DNA from 4 places in the Pedobacter sp. FW305-3-2-15-E-R2A2 genome. Region 2 is predicted to be linked to each of the others. Evidence: riboswitches for the same ligand, from Rfam matches in the RefSeq annotation. Region 2 holds a riboswitch; each other region holds the start of a gene.
What was found. Region 2 has a riboswitch for S-adenosylmethionine ahead of AAFF35_RS05120 (SusC/RagA family TonB-linked outer membrane protein). Riboswitches for the same ligand answer to the same signal wherever they lie in the genome.
Positions count from the first base shown of each region.

Region 1: another riboswitch for S-adenosylmethionine. It lies ahead of AAFF35_RS18525 (O-acetylhomoserine aminocarboxypropyltransferase/cysteine synthase); the one in region 2 lies ahead of AAFF35_RS05120 (SusC/RagA family TonB-linked outer membrane protein).
Region 3: another riboswitch for S-adenosylmethionine. It lies ahead of AAFF35_RS05555 (cysteine desulfurase family protein); the one in region 2 lies ahead of AAFF35_RS05120 (SusC/RagA family TonB-linked outer membrane protein).
Region 4: another riboswitch for S-adenosylmethionine. It lies ahead of metH (methionine synthase); the one in region 2 lies ahead of AAFF35_RS05120 (SusC/RagA family TonB-linked outer membrane protein).

Region 1 covers NZ_CP151803.1:4,601,199-4,606,340, reverse strand. The annotation lists gene AAFF35_RS18535 (homoserine dehydrogenase) at 1-4, opposite strand, end outside; gene metX (homoserine O-acetyltransferase) at 12-1,070, opposite strand; gene AAFF35_RS18525 (O-acetylhomoserine aminocarboxypropyltransferase/cysteine synthase) at 1,074-2,381, opposite strand; SAM riboswitch class I at 2,615-2,728, opposite strand; gene AAFF35_RS18520 (aminotransferase class I/II-fold pyridoxal phosphate-dependent enzyme) at 2,900-4,015, opposite strand; gene AAFF35_RS18515 (hypothetical protein) at 4,130-4,621, shown strand; gene AAFF35_RS18510 (TSUP family transporter) at 4,719-5,142, shown strand, end outside.
Region 2 covers NZ_CP151803.1:1,225,250-1,230,391, reverse strand. The annotation lists gene AAFF35_RS05120 (SusC/RagA family TonB-linked outer membrane protein) at 1-2,920, opposite strand, end outside; SAM riboswitch class I at 3,169-3,279, opposite strand; gene AAFF35_RS05115 (DUF6266 family protein) at 3,707-4,546, shown strand; gene AAFF35_RS05110 (hypothetical protein) at 4,557-5,142, opposite strand, start outside.
Region 3 covers NZ_CP151803.1:1,334,032-1,339,173, forward strand. The annotation lists gene AAFF35_RS05530 (AraC family transcriptional regulator) at 1-554, shown strand, start outside; gene AAFF35_RS05535 (DUF983 domain-containing protein) at 657-1,097, opposite strand; gene AAFF35_RS05540 (helix-turn-helix transcriptional regulator) at 1,109-1,978, opposite strand; gene AAFF35_RS05545 (GtrA family protein) at 2,083-2,529, opposite strand; gene AAFF35_RS05550 (CDP-alcohol phosphatidyltransferase family protein) at 2,529-3,254, opposite strand; SAM riboswitch class I at 3,460-3,562, shown strand; gene AAFF35_RS05555 (cysteine desulfurase family protein) at 3,662-4,828, shown strand; gene AAFF35_RS05560 (metallophosphoesterase) at 4,901-5,142, opposite strand, start outside.
Region 4 covers NZ_CP151803.1:169,276-174,417, reverse strand. The annotation lists gene murQ (N-acetylmuramic acid 6-phosphate etherase) at 1-566, shown strand, start outside; gene AAFF35_RS00655 (hypothetical protein) at 578-1,147, shown strand; gene AAFF35_RS00650 (Bax inhibitor-1/YccA family protein) at 1,199-1,951, shown strand; SAM riboswitch class I at 2,069-2,178, shown strand; gene metH (methionine synthase) at 2,294-5,142, shown strand, end outside.

The DNA of each region.
Region 1 (5,142 bases), 3.4 Mb from region 2:
TCATCTAAGTACTATGCTGTTTTATGTAATTTAATTATTTTCTTGTTGGTGCTTTCTTTCAGGAAATTGCCGATCACATTGGTCAGAATGTCTGTCTCAATCAGGAAACCGTCATGGCCATAGGCCGATTTGATGGAGTGAAAGGCAGCATCCGGAATGTGTTTGGCCAGGAATTCCTGTTCAGTGATCGGGAACAATACATCGTTCTCTACACCAATCACCAAAGTGTTTGGTTTTACCGTAGACAAAGCTTCTGTAACACTCTTTCTGCCTCTGCCTACATTGTGGCTGTCCATCGCTTTGCTCAGGTACCAATAGCTGTAAGCATTGAAGCGCTTACATAGTTTTTCTCCCTGGTAGTTCTGGTAAGAAGAAGCACGGAAAGAACCGGTCTTATCGTTTACGCTTTCCAGTTGGGTATCGGTATAAGCATCGTAGCTGCGATAAGACAATAAAGCAATGCTTCTTGCTGTTTTCAAACCTTTTAATCCGCCATCTGGTTTCTGTGCATAGAAACTTCTGTCGGTACTGATGGCCAGACGCTGACTTTCATTGAAAGCAATTCCCCATGGGGAATGAACCGCATTGGTAGCCACCAGGATCAGATTTTCTATGGCTGAACCATCAGTAATAGCCCATTCCAGTGCCTGTTGCCCGCCAAGGGAACCACCGATTAAGACCTTAATGTCTTTAATGCCCAGGTGTTCTGCAAGCAAACGATGCGCAGAAACGAGATCACGGATGGTAAATTCCGGGAAAGACAGGTAATAAGGTAATCCGGTAACCGGATTCTCGCTTAATGGATTGGTGCTTCCATAATGGGAGCCCAATACATTGGCACAAATGATAAAATGTTCTTCCGGATTAAACAGGTCGTTATTACCGAAAAGGCCTTTCCACCAATCCAGCACATCTGAGTTCGCCGTCAAAGCATGACAGGCCCAGATCACATTGTCTTTTTTGGCGTTCAGTTTTCCATAGGTCTGATAAGCAAGCTCTATTTTGCGCAATTTCTTGCCATTTTCGAGCTTGAAAGTCTTGTTATGGGTATATGTGGATATCGTGCTCATTGTTTAGTTTAGGTTGATTGCAGCAAATGCCTGTTCAAAATCTGCTTTAATGTCGTCGATGTGTTCAATTCCTACGGATACACGCAATAGGTTTGGTGTTACTCCTGCAGCAATTTGCTCGCTTTCGCTCAGCTGCTGGTGTGTGGTTGCTGCCGGCTGGATGATCAGCGTTTTCGCATCTCCAACATTCGCCAGGTGGCTGACCAGTTTCAAATTGTCTACCAATGCAGTGGCCTGACTTTTCTCTCCATGAAGCTCGAAAGACAAGACGGCTCCGAATCCATTCTGCAGGTATTTCTTCGCATTTGCATGATATGGACTACTTTCCAGACCTGGATAGTTCACACTTTTTACGGCTTCATGATTTTCCAGCCAGTTGGCCAATGCGAGTGCATTGTCTACATGGCGCTGTACGCGAAGCGAAAGTGTTTCCAGTCCCTGAATCAAGAGGAAAGAGTTGAAAGGGGAGATGGCAGGGCCGAAATCCCTCAAGCCTTCCACACGGGCGCGGATGATGAACTGGATGTTTCCGAATGGACCGCCGATGCCAAAGACATCATTAAAGACCAGTCCGTTATATCCTTCGGAAGGTTCGGTAAATTGTTTGAACTTACCATTGCCCCAGTTGTAATTTCCGCCGTCAACGATTACTCCGCCGATACTCGTTCCATGTCCGCCGATCCATTTAGTGGCCGATTGAACGACCACATGTGCACCATGTTCCAATGGACGGAACAGATATCCGGCAGCACCGAAAGTATTGTCTACGATGAGTGGAAGGTTGTGTTTACCAGCAATAGAGGAGATCTTTTCAAAATCAGCAATGCTGAAAGAAGGATTTCCTATGCTTTCTAAATAAAGTGCTTTGGTGTTGGCATCGATCTTGGCCTCAAAATCTGAAGCATCATCGCCATTGGCAAATTTAACTTCAATGCCTAAACGTTTAAAGGCTACTTTGAACTGGTTGTAAGAACCACCATATAAATGAGAAGAAGACACGAAATTATCTCCGGCTTCCAGAATGTTATTTAAGGCAATGAATTGTGCTGCTTGTCCGGAGCTCACTGCCAGGGCAGCAACACCGCCTTCCAAAGCGGCTACACGTTTCTCAAAAACGTCTGTTGTTGGATTCATGATCCTGGTATAGATATTTCCGAATTCTTTTAAAGCAAAGAGGTTGGCGCCATGTTCTGAGTTTTTGAATCCATAAGAAGTAGTCTGGTAAAGTGGAACGGCTCTTGAACCTGTTGTTGGGTCAATTTCCTGACCTGCGTGTATCTGAAGGGTTTCGAATTTATGATTGGCTGACATATGTTATTCTTTTAAGCGTTTGGTAAATAAGGATTTAGGGAATCTGCTCATGCGGTAATCTTGCATAAGGGGATATAGCTGTTTAGCGTACCTCAATGAGGCCTTCCGGATGGATCAAGAATGCAAAAGGAAGATTTTGTTGATTATCGTATGCAACAGCACATACAAATCGTATGCTGCGGGCAACAATAATTAAAAGAATCTGATGTAATTTTAACTGTTCTCATTGTCTTAATTTATCTCTCCAGATGGCACCATGCCAGCCGGTCAGGAATTGGCACCTTCTCCATTTTGGGAGGGTTGCCAGTGGGTCAAAGAGCCTGTCTCTCGCCACTTCTTTATAAATCAAAACCCAGTTTAGGAGGTAATGACTTGAATAGCTTTCGCTAAGAATAGTTCAAATGTAAAGCTAAGTGACAAAATAACCAAAATTATATTCTGGTTATTTTGTAATTAACTGATAATAAGCGATATAAATTGTTGTTTTAAGATTTGATTTTTGGTGGTATCGTTATTTTTTAAGCCAAAGCCTGATTGAAATCTGCGATAAGATCATCGATATGCTCTAGTCCGACAGAGACCCGAATTAAATTCTGTGGGGTCTTGGTGTCCGGACCTTCTACCGATGCACGGTGTTCGATCAGACTCTCTACACCACCCAGACTGGTCGCCTGGGCAAACAGCTTTACGGTGTTGACTACCTTTCGGGCTTCATCGGCACCACCACGCACAAGGATGGATAACATGCCGCCGAAACCGCTCATTTGTTGTCTGGCAATTTCATATTGAGGATGGTCCGGCAACCCCGGATAAAATACCGCTTCAATTTTCGGGTGCTGCGCTAAATATAAAGCCAGGGCCATTCCGTTTTCGCAATGTCCACGCATCCGGTAGGGAAGGGTTTTGATGCTTCTTAACAATAAAAAGCAATCGAATGGAGAAGGTACCGCTCCGCCGACCTGCTGGATATTTCTGACCTTCTCCCAAAAAGGCGTTTTCTCCGCTGTGATGAGTGCTCCGCCCAGTACATCACTATGACCACCGATATATTTAGTGGAAGAATGCATCACGATGTCTGCACCCAATGCAATCGGATTTTGCAGGCATGGAGAAGCAAAGGTACTGTCGCAGGCCAGGATCAGGTTGTGTTTTTTCGTGATGGCGGCAATGGCAACGAGGTCTGTGATTTTCAGCAAAGGGTTAGATGGGGTTTCTACCCAGATCATCACCGTATTTTCTCTGATGTAACTGGAGATGTTTCCAACATCGGTCAGGTCAATAAAGTCGATGGTTAAGGTGTCTGCAAAAATAGATTGCAACTGTTTTTTAAATCCCCAGTACATGTCGTCAGGAGCAATGATATGGCTTCCTGGTTTTAAGGCCTGAAAAAGAGACATTCCAGCGGTATTGCCGGAAGAGAACGCACAGGCATCTGCGCCATGCTCCAAATCGGTCAGCACCTTCTCGAGTGCAGAGCGGTTAGGATTGCTTACACGGCTATACATATGTCCGCCGGAATAGCCACCGTCTTCATCTCTGAAAAAAGTTGTGGACAAATTAATAGGCGGCGTCACGTCTTTTGTGCTGCTCTCGTACAAATTTCCGGAATGGATCGCTAAAGTTTCTGGTTTCATTTTCAGGAGGATAAATAGTGAATTAAGGCGCTTGGTACAACAATGCTAAAGGTAAAAATTATTCTGTTGAAGTTTTGGCAAGATTTATGTATTAGAGAAGAAAAACAAATTGATATGAAAAGAATATTCCTGATAGCAGCCATTTTATGCAGTTCATTAATGGTTTTGCAAAGTTGTTCACCAAAAGGTGGTGCTGGTCAAACGGTTGTTAAGCGTGGTGATGTAACAGGCAACTGGGTGCTGAACGACATTACTTATGAAGGCATTCCTCAGTCATCTGTAAAAACATTGTTTGGTGAAAGCTCAGCTAGTTGCTTTGTTGGAAGTACCTGGAGATTAACAAATAGTGGTAATGGAAGCTATAGCTTGCCAGGTGGTGCAGCTTGTGCCGCAAAAACACAGACCATTTACTGGTCGGCAAGTGTTCCGGATCAAACTTTCCAGTTCAAGAAATTATATGAAGGTGATAAAGCTAAAAACGTAACTGAAGGTTACAGATTGGTACTTTCTTCTTCCACAAAAGAATCATTGGTGATCAAATCACCAGTAGAATATGGTAATTCAACTGCTTATATCGTGTTAAACTTTACTGCAGCAGCAAAATAGTTTTAGTAAATTTGGTTTAGGTTAAAGAGGACTCAGTGGTGTGGGTCCTCTTTTTTTATATTAAAAAAGGCTACTTTTGCGGCGTTTAAGAAATGCTATGATGCCAGATCTGATTATACTCTGTATAGTCTCCTTTTTTGCCGGATTTATTGATGCCATTGTTGGTGGGGGAGGTTTGCTTCAAACTCCAGCCATCATGATCGTTTTGCCACAATATTCTGTGGCTACCCTTTTCGGGACGACCAAAATTCCTTCGCTCTCCGGAACTGCATTTGCTGCCTGGAAATATTCACAGAATGTAACGCTAAACTGGAAATTGCTGATTTATGTGGCCATGCTGGCTTTTGTCGGGGCAATTCTTGGTGCACATAGCATTACACTGATCGACAATACGGTAATTAAACCGGTGGTGTTTTTTATCCTGATCGCTGTGGCGGTCTATACTTATTTCAATAAGAGCTTCGGCGTTCATCAGGACAAAGACCACAGCATGTTCCAGCAAATGGCCATCGGCCTTTTCT
Region 2 (5,142 bases):
TGGTAATGCCTTTATAATATTGCTGAGCAGGAACAATGCGGCCATTTTTTGTTCCATCGGCCAATACACCGTCGAAAATCATCCCATCCGTATATACCACTTCGCCTGCCGGGGCCTGTCCACCATTTGATAGGCCAACTGCTGTTCCGGAATTCACATTACCTGGAAAATAATAGCTAAGCCCACCATTTTCGGTATTTCTACCTCTTAATGTACGCTCAAGCACACCGGTATAAGTTCCGGTACGATTTGAATTGGAATATACTTTACCCCCGATTCTGGCATCCACCAGGAAGTTCAGGTTGATATTTTTATAGGTAAAGCTGTTGCTGATCCCACCAAGCCAATCGGGCGTAAACTTACCCAGATATTGTTTTGCCGGATTAATTACCGGTGTTCCTCCCGCACCGATGACAATCTGACCAGCAGCATTTCGCTGATAAGCAGTTCCAAAAAAGGTACCATAAGGCTTTCCGATCGTTGCCAATACATCAACTGTTCTGTTGCTCCCGATCGTATAACTGCTTATCAGTCCTTCTTTATCCAATTCCGTTACTTTACTGCGGTTCAGCGCATAATTCAGGTTGATGTCCCAGCTAAAGTCCTGCGATTTCACCGGGGTTAATCCCAGTTGAACTTCCAGTCCTTTATTATTGATGCTTCCGCCATTGATTAATTTCTGATTGTATCCCGTCGAAGAACTCACATTCACCTTTAAAATCTGGTTGATACTATTGGTATTGTAAACACTCAGGTCCAGCTTTACGCGGTTATTAAACAGACCGACTTCAATCCCCGCTTCAGCAGATTTAGTAATTTCCGGGAGCAGGTTTGGATTTAGTTCCACCAGACTCGCCGCCTGCTGTGGATTTCCATTAAAGGGTGCAGTAAAACTATAGGTATTGACCAGTTGATAAGGTTCTGTCGCCTTACCTACTTTTGACCAGCCCCCTCTGATTTTGGCAAAACTCAGCACTTCATTTTTTAGGTCAAAGGCTTCCGTAAGGATCAAACTTCCATTTACTGAAGGATAGAAATAAGATAGGTTTGGTCTTGGTAAACTGGAATCCCAATCGTTCCTGGCCGTTAAATTCAGGAAGGCATAATCTCTATAGCCAAGCTGTCCCGATCCAAAGGTACTATAGGTTCTTAGCTTGCTGTAAAAGTTAGAAGAAACCAGCGGATCTCTGGAATTATTTAAGGTATACAAACCATTTACCGCTAATTTAGTCGCCATCTGGTCATTCTGTTCCAGCGTATTGGTCCTTACATTCACACCCGCCAAAATGTTAAGGGAGAAATCGTTGTTGAGCTTTTTATTAAACTCTAACCTGCCTTCTGTATTGTTTTCATTTACCGTATACGCATCTTCCTGATAAGATCCGAAAGGAGTTCCGTTTGTACCGTAAGCAATTTTTATCTTTCTGCGGTCCGTATAATAGTCAGTTCCTGTTCTGAAATTTGCGGATAGTGCCTCCGTAATTTTATAGTTCAACTCTGCACTTCCAATGATGCGATCCCTTTTCTGACCCACTGTATTTTCATAAGCGATGAAATAAGGATTGCTATAATAGCTGTTGTTCCAGTTGATGTTATTTCCATTGTCATCCTTATATTTTTTAAGCTGACTGACATCTACCTGTCTTCCGAACCAGGTAAACTGAAGCATTGGCCCCGTAGCCCGTTTACCACCTGATGCTGGTAAGTTTGCCGCACTGCTTTTGACATAATTGACACTGGCATTTAAGGTCAGCTTTGGCGTAATGCGGTAAGTGGTATTCAGAAGTAAGGAGTTTTTATTTTGGGACGAATTGGGCAATATTCCACCCTGCGTCAGGTTGTTATAAGAAAAACGAACGTCTTGTTTCTCTCCAGATCCGGCGATGGCTACTCCATTGCTCAAGGCATAACCCGTTTCAAAAAAGTCTCTTACATTATTTGGATGTGCAATAAATGGTTCCGGTTTTCCATTGGTATTGAACTGAGGAATCAAACGGCCATCCAATGCCGGGCCCCAGCTTTCATCTACACCATCATTCAGGCCTCCTCCTTTACCATCCACATAGCTAAACTTACCATTTGAACCTTGGCCAAAAGCATTCTGATATTTTGGAAGCGTTAACAAATTAGAGATCGTGGTGTTCGAGTTGATACTAATGCCCAATCCCTGCTGTCCTCTTCCTGTTTTTGTTTTAATGAGAATAACTCCAGCCGCGGCCCTGGAACCATATAAAGCGGCTGCATTCGGCCCTTTCAATACGCTGATGGATTCTATATCTTCAGAATTGATGTCGGATATCGTATTGGCAAAATCTCTGGAACCGCCACTGCCCAGAAATTGAGAATTGTCTACCGGAACACCATCTACCACGAATAAGGGTTGATTCTGACTGGAAATAGAAGTTTCTCCACGGATGATGATCCTCGAAGAGCCCATGTCTCCCTGACTATTGGTGGTTTGTACACCGGCAATCTTTCCTGCCAATGAATTGATCAGGTTGGTTTCTTTAGCTGTAGAGATGTCCTTGGATTTTAGCTCCTGTGTGGCATAGCCCAATGATTTCTTGGCCTTAGTAATCCCTAACGCAGTTACCACCACTTCATTCAAGTCATTTAAAGATGGTTCAAGGCTGATCTTCAAATGACTGATTCCTGCGGTAATCCTGATTTCTTTAATGGCATAGCCAAGATAACTGACCCGAATCACATCGTTCAGGTTTGCCTGTAGGGAGAAGTTACCATTTCCATCTGTAATCGTCGCATTGTCTTTTCCTTTGATCGTTACCGAAGCTCCTGGAATTACCTGTCCGTCGGCACTATCGCTCACCACACCGGTAACTTTAACAGACTGTGCCTGGGCCGTTAGCAGGAAAAAAAAGGACAAAGCAATCCCTATAAAAATTTTGTATATTTTTAACATATTGGTTTTTAAATAAGTGTAAGAAATTTAGAATTTGGCAGGGCTAGATGCCGCAACAACACATGGGTATGGCCTTGCACATATAGCGTTCCGGTGCAGGAAGGTAAAAAGATTCAGCGCAATTGGTTTTGTAAACAAGTAATTGTAGGTTCATATGTTAACATTTTAAGTTTAAGATGCACCTGCATTTCCTTCTTTTTCTCTGATGAGGTATGGCTTGATGAGCAGCAGCTTTGTAGCTGTGAAACTGCTTATCTTATTCGCTATTTGCGAATTGGAATTAGCACCTTTTACCGGGTTAACAGGTATAGGTTGCTAAGACATCATAGGGCCATTCCCTCAGTCTTTCTGGATAAGTCGGAAGATTAAAGAAGCATCTTCGACAGCAAATATACAAATATTCTAGTAATCCTATAGGAATTAATAATATTTATTATTTCATTAAAGCAAAGCCTTTAGATAAGGATATAAAATAGCTCCTTATACCAGGTTCAAGTCCTCTTCTGAGACAATATAACTTAGCATTTCAATCATTGGAGAAACAGTTTACACAGTCTTTTCAATTATGCGGATTTTATAGCGGTATTAAATGGGAGTTGCTAGGGCCTCGACCGACCTGTAACCCATTCAGAGGCTGCCATAATAAGTCCCAGATTTATTTTAATTTCTAAAAAAGGGAAGAGCCTATATACAGCTTCTGTCTTTTCTTTGAAAAAAATTACCATACAGATATTGTTGTAACTGAAAATTAAACGTATATTCAATTACACAATTAACTTATAAATTATGGCAATCTTATCAAAAAGCGCTTTTGGTTGTCCCAATGGGAAAATCGGAAACATGGTTTACTACATGCTCAAAGGACAACCAGTCTGCAGGCTGATCGGTGAACAAGGCGAGCCGAGCATTAAACAACTGGCCAATTATCAGGCCATGAAGGTCACAATGGTTCTTATAAAACAGATGAAAGAGTTCATTACCAACAGTTTTGAACTGGAAGCGAGGGGAACCGTGAAAAATGCACACAACCTTGCGGTCTCTTACAATAAAAAACAGGCATTGCAGGGAGAATATCCTAACATCAGCGTAGATTACAACAAGGTGGTACTCAGCTATGGGGAACTTCCGGGAGCGAGGGATTTCAGCATCAGTAAAACGGAAACAGGATTGATCATAAACTGGAATCCGGAAAGCTATGCGGGAGGGCACGACGGTGATGACATCCTCATGATTCAGCTCTATTATCCCTTGATAAAAAAAGGAAGATCCTTACTGAATGCATCAAGAAGGGATTCTGCCCAGGTATTTATCCCCATAGAGGAATCGATGATTCAACAGCCCATAGAGGCATATGCCTGCTTCAAATCAGCCGATGGAAGGCAGATTTCAAACAGCATCTATCTGGGAAACATAAATGGAACCGTAAAAAGTGCCCAGGAACAAGCTGCTCAGGAAAGATATATCACCTTAAAAACCAGGTTTGATCAGATTGAAACCAACTATCTAACCCAGCAAAGACAGATTGAAATGGCCCAGAAGGACGAAGACAAAGCTTTTCGGAATCTGAAAGTAGAATACCTGTCTCTGAAGGAGCAATTAGCGCACCTTCCCGGAGGTCCTGGTTAAAGATCAGCCTTTAGGGTTGGTCTTGCATATATTTTGTAAATACGGGCTGAAAAGCGGCTAAAGTCTTTGGTTCCTTCTTGCTCAACTTACCTTTATTATAGATCTCATAATAAGGGCTGGAGCCTGCTGTCCAGTTAATTCCGGAAATAACCTTTCCCTGAGTGTCGGTTTGCAAATAGGTTAAAACCTCCGCTGTTTCTTTAACAGCCCCACTTTTATAAATGGCAAGGAGTGCTTCTTCCTTAGAAAAGGAATCACCAAGATGCTGAAAGACCAGATTCAGGTCGGTTGTTTTGGGCAGGAATAAACTGAAAAAAAGTTTAGTATTGATTTTATGGACATGTAAGGGCTCAACGGTCAATTCTATGTTTTTACTGGCATTATAATAGGTAACGCCGTCTTTTTTCATCCCGATTATTCTGCTGTTTGCCGGAAGCTTGTCCATATTAAAAGTGATCTGCTGATTGTAAAACAAAGGCTTTCCTGAGACCGACATTTCGGTGGTCAGGCATTGATCTTTGTAATAGATTTTGATGTTGGATACCGTGTCTTCCAGATTACGGATCAGGATCGTATCTGCCTTTTTTTCAAGGATA
Region 3 (5,142 bases), 110 kb from region 2:
ATCTGCGTTGTATCTTTTTGAGTAAAACAGCAAATGATCCCTTTTTTCAGGAACTCAATATCTTTCATACTTCTAAGGTCTTGCGGGAAATGATCCTTTTTACAGAACAATGGTCCCGTTTGGAAGAAGAAGATGCACTGGAACTGGATTTCCTGAAAGCATTGATAGGGATTTTACCCTTGACCTTTAATTCAGCACTGCCTTTGGTCCTTCCTGTTCCTCAGGACCCCCGGATTGCCAGTATGATCGATTACCTGACCGATTGCGTGGAGATTGGAGGGGATATGGCAAATGAACTCAAAATACCGGAAGTGGCAAAGCGGTTTAACCTTTCGGCAAGAACAATGGAACGGCTTTTTAAACAGGATATTGGAATTACGGTTGCCGGATATATCAAATTGTATAAAGTGATAAAAGCGGTAGAGTTGCTTTCTGTTTCGGGAGAGAACGTAAAGAGTGTAGCGGTGAAGGTTGGATATGATAGTGTTTCTACTTTTAGTAATACCTTTTATAAGGTGCTGGGGCTTCGTCCGCAGGAAATGATGGTTCCATAAAAACTGATCTTTATACCGATCGGTCAGCGGTAAAACCGGTTGATCAATAAAAAAGGGTTGACAGGAGATTTCCTGTCAACCCTTTTATCAGGTATTGTTGAATTATTTAGCCGCTACAGCTGGTTTATTTACTTTTGAAGGATCGTAATGTAATCCCGGAGATAACCAATATAACAGGATCATTCTGGAATAGCGGTAGTTGAAAGGAGAGAACAAAAATACGCCTATCAGAAGGATGCCTACATAATACCATAGGTTTTCATAAGTCAATGGCAAGCCTAAAACATAGGCTGCAACGCTCATGGAGATCATCTGTGCGACATTCATGGCATAGCTCACGAACATGGCTACATAAAAATATCCGGGTTCACGCTCGAATTTCAAGTCGCAATGCGGACAACGTTCGTTCATTTTTTGTACTTTGAAGCCATAGGTGGCGCCGGTGAAAACTTTACCTTCTCTACATCTTGGGCATTTGGAATGTGTAATGCCATACCATTGAGAAACGTGTGGTGTATGATTTAATTGATCTGTGCTGCTCATATCTGTGTGTTTTAATTGTCTTGTTTTCTGAATTTATCCGGTGTTGCGCCCACCTGTTTTTTAAAGAATTTAATGAAATAGGAGTGATCACTAAAAGCGAGCTTCTCCGAGATTTCAGCAATAGAGAGTTCCATGTTGATCAATAGTCGTTTGGCTTCTAAAATTACCCTGTCGCGAATCAGTTGCCCTGCAGGAACTCCTAAAAGGTCATTGCATAATGCATTTAAATGATTCGGGGTAATGTATAATAACTCCGCATATTGTTTAGGAAACCTCAATTCAATAAAATTAGTTTCGATTAATTTTTTAAAGCTCTTCAACAGGGTTTGGTTGTAGGAATTGGTTTGGGTCTGCTGTTTCAAGCTGAGGCCCCTGGATACCTGAATAAAGATGTTTAACATTAAGATCCTGACCAGGTCAGCATCAAAGGCACGCGCTTCCTTTCCTTCGTTAAGGATCTCTTCAAAGAGTGCCGTAACTTTCTCCCTTGCTTCATTGGGCAATACCAATACTGCATCTCCGGAATGTTCATCAAAGAAGCTGAAATTCTCCAGATATAAGGGGTTGTATAAAAAGGATTTGAAATAATCTTCAGAAAAATTGATGATATAACCTTCTACTTCCGTGTTAAAAGACCAGCTGTGTACCTGTCCCGGGGTCATAAAGTAAATCAAACCGGGCATGACCGGATAATTCTGAAAATCTATAGTTTGGGTCCCGCTGCCACTGGTAAAATACACCAAATGGTAAAAAGAGTGGCGGTGTGCGGAATGTAAGTGTAAATACTGTTTAGAATAATGCCCAAATCTGCTGACAAGGATACCGGCATTTTTGTATTCTTCAAAAGTACTGATGTCGTAAACAGGGATGTCATTTTTCATATACAAAGATACTTCTTACCCCTGATTTATAAGCGGTATTAATTCTTCATAAAATGGTACTATTTACTGATTTGTTTTCTATTGCTCTTGTCGAATAGCTCGGATTAGGCGTTTATCTCCTCCTTTTGTGGTGTTTTTAATTCCGGAGCCGTTTTTTTAAATACCCAATACTTCTGTAAAACATAGTTGAAACTCAAAGAAACGATGATATCTACCATGATTCTGGTGATCTTATAATCAAGATGAAGCCAGTTGGTTAAAAGCCAGGTGCCTGAGGATTTTAGTGCGATGCTTCCTGCCACTACAAAAATGAACTTTGTCAGCTGATCACCTACGGGAGTTTTGTGGGCCGAATTGGCATTAAAAGTCCAGTAGCGGTTGATGGAAAAGTTCGCAACAGCGCCGACCACTCCGCCAATGGCAATGGAAATGGTATAATGGATGTGCAGGAGCTCTGTACAGAGAATCATGGTGCCATAGTCCAGCATTCCACCGGAAAAAGCCGAAACCTGTGCCTTGGCAAAAACATATACAGATTTCATGATGCTCATTAGCTGGCCTTTTTCTTTGCTTCGCGCTCGGCTTTATCCCTGATGTCGCCAAGCTTTAATAACTTCCGGGTATCTATGAAATTAATGATAAATAAGGTAACACAGATTGCGGCGGCAAAATATTCTATTAAATGCCCGAAGATGACTTCCAGAATGATGATCAGGGCGAGGATGATCCTGATTTCGGTAGGGCCAACCAGGCCTGCATCAATGCTGTAAATGTCGGTGATCTTATAACGGAGCTGTGAAATGATCATCGCCCAGCCATAAAGGACCACAAAAACGAAGGCAATGAGTTCATATTCATTTCTCGCATAAACGAGGTAGCCTAAGCCAATGAGTACGGTGCTGACCCAGTCCATGATGATGTCTAATGAAAAACCATACCATTTGCGGGGGATATTTCTGTAATAAGCAATCCTGCCGTCCAGTGAATCGCCAAACCAGTTAATGGCCAGACCCAATACGCCAAGCAACAGGTATTCTCTGCTGACATAAGTAGCAAGGATAAATCCGAGCAGTACCAGTACCGAACCTGCAGTACCGATAAAGGTGAGCATATCTGAAGTAATAAAGGAAGGAACCCGTTTTACGAGATAGGAAATGGTGCTTTGCTCTACACCACTTAAAATATTAGTCCTCTTTCTATCCTGGAATATCCTTTTTAAAATACTGTTGTCGCCGGTTACCGGGCGCACTTCTTCTCTCAATTTGTTTTCTTCCATTCAGGCTTTATAAAAATATTCTTTTTGAATATCCCGCAAAAATATGTAAATGAATCCTGACTTAAAGGAAAAAAAAGTTAAATATTAGGTAGAAGTAGCAATTGGATGACTGAAATTCTCTGATTTGTAATTTTTTTTCATAAAGTCTATGAAATTAGTAGTCTTTGTCATATCTTTGCTGACAGTAACTGTTCTTACATTTATTTACTTATCCAGAAAGACTGAGGGAAAGGCCCTGTGATGTCTTAGCAACCTGTTGAATAATAAGGTGCTAATTCCTGTCCGCAAAATTGCGGAAGAGATAAGTTGTTTGAAACCCATGCTTGCGGTTTCTTTTTGACTCATCCATTGCCTTATTTCTCGAAGCTGATTAAGTAGATTTTTATTAATCTATTAAACCCATTAACATGAGAATTTATCTAGACAACGCTGCAACAACACCTTTAAACAGAGAAGTATTTTTGGCCATGGAGCCTTATTTATTTGAAAACTTCGGTAATCCTTCTTCTTCTCATTTTCATGGGAGGGAAGCAAGAGTAGCCATTGAGCAATCAAGAGGGATCATTGCCGATTTGTTAAATGCGACGCCACGTCATATCGTTTTTACCTCCGGAGGTTCGGAGGCAGACAATACCGCCATTCTTTCGGGCATCCGCGCCCATAACATCCGCTTAGCGATTACGACTCCTTTTGAGCATCATGCCGTGCTTCATACTTTAAAAGCATTGGAGAAGAACGGAGAAATCCGGATTGTCTATTTGCAGCATGATGAAAGAGGAAACATTTCCCTGGCTCATCTGGAACAGCTCCTTGCTGCCAATGAACAGGCCTTTGTTTCTGTAATGCATGGAAATAATGAGATAGGAAACCTCAATGATATCGAATCTATTGCTGCGGTCTGTAGAAAGTACCGGGCTGTTTTTCATTCAGATACGGTTCAGTCGATGGGCCAGTACCGGTACGATACACCATCTTTAAATGTTGATTTCCTTGTTGGATCTGCACATAAATTTCATGGACCGAAAGGAGTGGGCTTCCTTTACCGGAATACCGCTCATGAGTTACAGCCATTGATCAATGGGGGAGCTCAGGAATACAAGCAACGGGCAGGAACGGAAAATGTAACCGGAATTGTGGGATTGGCGAAAGCATTGGAAATCGCTTACCGGAACCAGTCGGCCAACCAAAAACACTTAGTTAAATTAAAAGAAAGAATGATTTTTAAGCTGACAGATAAAATTCAGGGAATCTCTTTTAACGGGAATTCAGCACAAAATCATGGAACCTTAAACAGTGTCCTGAGTGTTTCTCTTCCTGAACTGCAAAGTGGGATCAGCCCGCTTCACTACCTGGATCAGCATCAGATCTCTGCTTCCGGAGGAAGTGCCTGTAACAGTCATTCCGGCGCAGGATCGCATGTGCTTTCTGCCCTGGGTTATGATTTTAGCAGACCAACCCTGCGTTTTTCCTTTAGCCGTTACAATACAGAAGAAGAAATCGATTACGCGGTTGAAAAACTGGCCAGCTTATACATCAGGGAATCATTACTGGAAACGACTGAAGCTTATTCGTAGCAGAAAAGCTTTGGATGAAAGTTTTGGATGTATTGTCCCGAATAAGCAGCCAGCTTATTCGGGACACTTGCTTTATCTCCCTTTCTTTAATTCAATGACGGTAATCTCCGGCCAGATGCCAACCCTTCCGGAGAAGCCAAGAAAGCCGAAACCTCTGTTGATGTTCAGATATCTGCCATTTTCTGAGGTAATACCAGCCCAATGCGCATACCTGTATTTAACAGGGCTCCATTTGATCCCAAATGCTTCCATTCCGAACTGCATGCCATGCGTGTGCCCCGATAAGGTCAGGTGGATTTTTGAAGGCCATTTTT
Region 4 (5,142 bases), 1.1 Mb from region 2:
CGCCAACCTTCGGCGTTCCCTTTGATTGGGTAGTCGGTATCATTGCCGGCGGCGATACAGCGATCAGAAAAGCGGTAGAAAATGCAGAAGATGATGTTGAACAGGCATGGATAGACCTTCAGGAATACAAAATCAATGAAAAAGACTGCCTGATTGGCCTGGCCGCATCAGGAACCACTCCTTATGTAGTCGGCGGACTAAATACAGCACGTAAACACGGCATCTTAACCGGGTGTATCGTTTGTAATGAAGGTGGACCTATCGCTGCTGAGAGTGATTTCCCGGTAGAAGTGGTGGTTGGACCGGAATTCCTCACTGGCTCTACGCGTATGAAATCAGGAACTGCACAAAAATTGGTTTTAAATATGCTTAGTACCACAGTAATGATAAAACTGGGTCGGGTAAAAGGAAATAAAATGGTAGATATGCAGCTGACCAACCATAAACTGGTTGATCGTGGCACACAAATGGTAATGGAAGAACTACACATTGGCCATGATCAGGCGGCAGATCTGCTCATCCGTTATGGAAGTGTACGTAAAGCGGTAGAAGCAGGCACCAAATAATCTCATAAAATATGCACGAAATTGAGCCTTTCTACCTGTGGCGCGATGATTACATCGCTGCCGAAGATGAACGTTCGCCTTTTTACAATACGGAATACTCAGAGTTCTATTTTGACAAACAACTTTACAATTTCCTGATTCATCCTCAATGGGACGACTTTGGATCCAATACACTATACCTTAAAGTTTTGTATACGGATTACGATAGGAATTATGCCATCATAGAGTTCATCGGAGAGTGGAATGATGCGATCGGAAATGACATTATGCTGTTGAAAAGGGAGATCCTGGAACTGATGATCGATGAAGGAATTAATAAATTTATCCTTGTCGGAGAAAATATCCTGAACTTCCATTCTTCCGAAGACAGCTATTATGAAGAGTGGTTCCAGGACGTTGAAGATGGCTGGATCACGGGAATTAATTTTCAGCAGCATGTAATCGATGAATTCAGAAGCGGCAATATTGACTACTACATTAACTTTGGCGGTCAGCTTGACGATTTGGCATGGAGAACATTAAAACCCCTTCAATTATTTAAAAAAGTAGAAGAAATCCTGACAAAACGACTCGGGGCATAGGTTTTGTAAGAAGATAAACAATTAGTAACTTTAAACTAAAATTTAAATAAAATGGATAACAACAATAATTACCAGTGGGCACACAAATCTGTTATTGCAGAACAGCAAACCGGAATGGTTGCCAAGAAGTTCTTTGCAAATGTCTTTCTATGGATGTTTGTAGCGTTGAGTTTATCAACAGTAGCGGCTTTGGTTATCTCTACTTCTCCGGCAGCATTAAGCCAGTTGGTGAATTTTGAAACCGGACAAAGAACTGTATTAGGATATATTGCCATGTTTGCCCCTCTGGGCCTGGTACTATTAATGGGAGCTGGATTTAGCCGTCTTTCTTATGGCGCACTATTAGGCGTTTTCGTCTTATTCTCCATCCTCTTAGGGGTGAGTTTAAGCTTTATTCTTTTAATATATACTGCCGGATCTATTGTGGCTTGTTTTGCCGCAGCAGCAGGTATCTTCGGGATTATGGCCGTTCTTGGTTATACTACTGATGTAGATTTAAGTAAATTCGGACCAATCTTAATGGTTGGTGTTGCAGGATTATTCATTGCCAGCATCATTAACATGTTCCTTGGAAGTCCTACTTTTAGCTATATCATGAGCTTCTTTGGTGTAGCCATCTTTACCGCTCTTACGGCGTATGATGTTCAAAAGCTGAAACGTATCGGTGCAGGTATCGAAGAAAATGGTGATCAGATGGTTGCTGCAGATGCTAAAAAATTAGCCATCATGGGTGCCTTATCACTTTATCTTGACTTTATCAACATCTTCCTATTCTTATTAAGAATCTTCGGAAGCAGAAGATAATCACAATTTTACAGAATATTGTTCCGAAGGCCATGCAAATTTGCATGGCCTTTGCAATTTTATATGCTTTAAGCGCTGTTTTTTTGGAAATCATTTTTCTTTGTTGCATTTTTGCAGTGCTTATAGAGAAAGACGGAGGGATTAGACCCTGCGAAGTCTTAGCAACCTGTGCTTACAAGGTGCTACATTCTACTGGAACCGAACCATTGGTTCCCGAAAGATAAGTTAAAGTCGACCTTATACCGGACTTTTCAATAAGCTTTTTGACTGCGTATAAAATAGTAACCAGTATGATATTCATACCCGGAAGCTCTTTTCTTACGCGTTACCGGAGAAAACAAAATGGACATTAGAGCAGAGTTAGAGAAACGCATATTGATTATTGATGGTGCCATGGGAACCATGATTCAGCGTTATATCCTGACAGAAGAAGATTTTAGAGGAGAGCGGTTTAAAGACCACCCATGTGATGTTAAAGGCAACAACGATTTGCTGAACCTCACGCGTCCTGACATCATTAAAGCAATACACACCGAATACCTTAAGGCCGGTGCAGATATTATTGAAACCAATACTTTTAGTACCCAGCGCATTTCACTGGCAGATTACCAGATGGAAGAACTGGATTATGAAATGAGTTTTGCAGGGGCAAAGATTGCGCGTGAAGCGGTAGACGAATTCATGGCCGAAAATCCGGACAGAAGGTCTTTCGTGGCTGGTGCCGTTGGCCCAACCAACAGGACACTTTCCATCTCACCAGACGTGAATGATCCCGGATATAGGGCATTAACTTTTGATGAACTCGTAGATGCCTATGATCAGCAGGTCCGCGGATTGGTGGATGGCGGTTCCGATCTGCTATTAATCGAAACTATCTTTGACACCTTAAATGCCAAAGCTGCTATATTTTCTATTAAAAAATATGAAAAAGAGATTGGCAGAACGATAGAGATCATGATTTCCGGAACCATTACCGATGCTTCTGGAAGAACCCTATCGGGACAAACCGTGGAAGCTTTCTTAAATTCGGTGATCCACGCCAACCCAATCAGTATAGGCTTTAACTGTGCACTGGGTGCCAAAGACATGAGGCCACACATTGAAGAGCTTTCCGCCAAGGCGACTTGTTACGTATCAGCCTATCCCAATGCAGGTTTGCCCAACGAGTTTGGCGCCTATGACGAGATGCCTCATGAAACGGCGCATTTAGTAGAAGATTTTATACAACATGGATTTGTAAATATTGTGGGTGGTTGTTGTGGCACAACACCTGAACACATCAGCTGTATTGCTGCCAAAGCCAAAAAAGTTAGCCCAAGAAAAATCCCTGAAGTAGCCCCATACTTACGCCTAAGCGGCCTGGAACCCGTAACTATTACCCCGGAAAGTATTTTCGTCAACATTGGGGAAAGAACAAACATCACCGGATCCCCTAAATTTTCGAAACTCATTTTAGGTGGCGACTATGAAGCTGCCCTTACTGTTGCCCGTCAACAGGTAGAAGGTGGTGCCCAGGTGATCGACGTAAATATGGATGAAGGGATGTTGGACGGAGAAGCGGCAATGGTGAAGTTCTTAAACCTGATCGCTTCTGAGCCCGATATTTCCAAACTTCCAATCATGGTCGACTCCTCCAAATGGAGTGTCATTGAAGCCGGATTAAAATGTTTGCAGGGAAAAGGAATCGTCAACTCCATCTCTCTGAAAGAAGGGGACGAAAAGTTTAAGGAAAGCGCCCGCAAAATCATGAATTACGGCGCAGCTGTGGTGGTGATGGCCTTCGATGAACAAGGACAGGCAGACAACTTTGAAAGAAGAAAAGAAATCTGTAAACGCTCTTATGATATTTTAGTGAATGAAGTTGGATTCCCTGCGGAAGACATCATCTTTGATCCAAATATCCTGACCGTAGCAACCGGTCTGGAAGAACACAATAACTATGCAGTAGACTTCATTAATGCCACCCGATGGATCAAAGAAAACCTGCCTTACGCTAAAGTAAGTGGAGGAGTTTCCAATATATCTTTCTCTTTCAGAGGAAATAATACCGTGAGAGAGGCTATGCACTCCGCATTCCTGTACCATGCCATTAAAGCAGGTCTGGATATGGGGATTGTAAATGCCGGAATGCTGGAAGTTTATCAGGAAATACCACCAGAACTTCTGGAACGTGTGGAAGATGTATTGCTCAACCGCAGGGAAGATGCAACCGAAAGACTGGTAGAATTCGCGGATACCATTAAATCTAAAGGAAAAGAGATTGTCAGAGATGAGGAATGGAGAAAAGAAAGCGTAGAAAGCAGATTGTCTCATTCCTTGGTAAAGGGCATTATAGAATATTTAGATGCCGATGTAGAAGAAGCCAGACAGAAATATCCTAAACCAATACATGTGATTGAAGGTCCGCTAATGGATGGGATGAACATCGTTGGAGATCTCTTTGGGGCAGGAAAAATGTTTCTTCCTCAGGTGGTGAAATCTGCCAGGGTAATGAAAAAGGCCGTGGCCTATCTCCTCCCTTTCATCGAGCAGGAAAAACTGGACAATCCTGATGGAAAAGCAAGTTCATCCGCAGGAAAGGTATTAATGGCCACCGTAAAAGGCGATGTTCATGATATCGGGAAAAACATTGTAGGTGTAGTATTGGCCTGTAATAACTTCGAGATCGTAGATCTTGGTGTGATGGTTCCTGCACAAACCATTATTCAGAAAGCCAAAGAAATTAATGCCGATATCATTGGATTAAGTGGTCTGATTACTCCTTCGCTTGACGAAATGGTACACTTTGCCAAAGAAATGGAACGTGAAGGCTTTACCATTCCTCTGATCATCGGCGGTGCCACCACCTCCAGAATTCATGCAGCCGTAAAAGTGGCGCCAAACTATTCAGGCCCTGCCATTCACGTATTGGATGCTTCCAGAAGTGTAACGGTATGCAGTACCCTGATGAATGAAGAAACCAGAGGTCCTTATATTGAAGGTATCAAAAAAGAATACGATAAAGCAAGAGAAGCACATTTAAACAAACGCTCCGATAAACGTTTTAAGACCTTGGAAGAGGCCAGAAAAGATCAGTTTAAGATCGATCTTGACTTGGTTGCTCCGGCTCCGGAGTTTACCGGAACAAAAGTATTTGAAGATTATCCACTGGCAGAACTGGTTCCTTACATCGACTGGACTCCTTTCTTCCA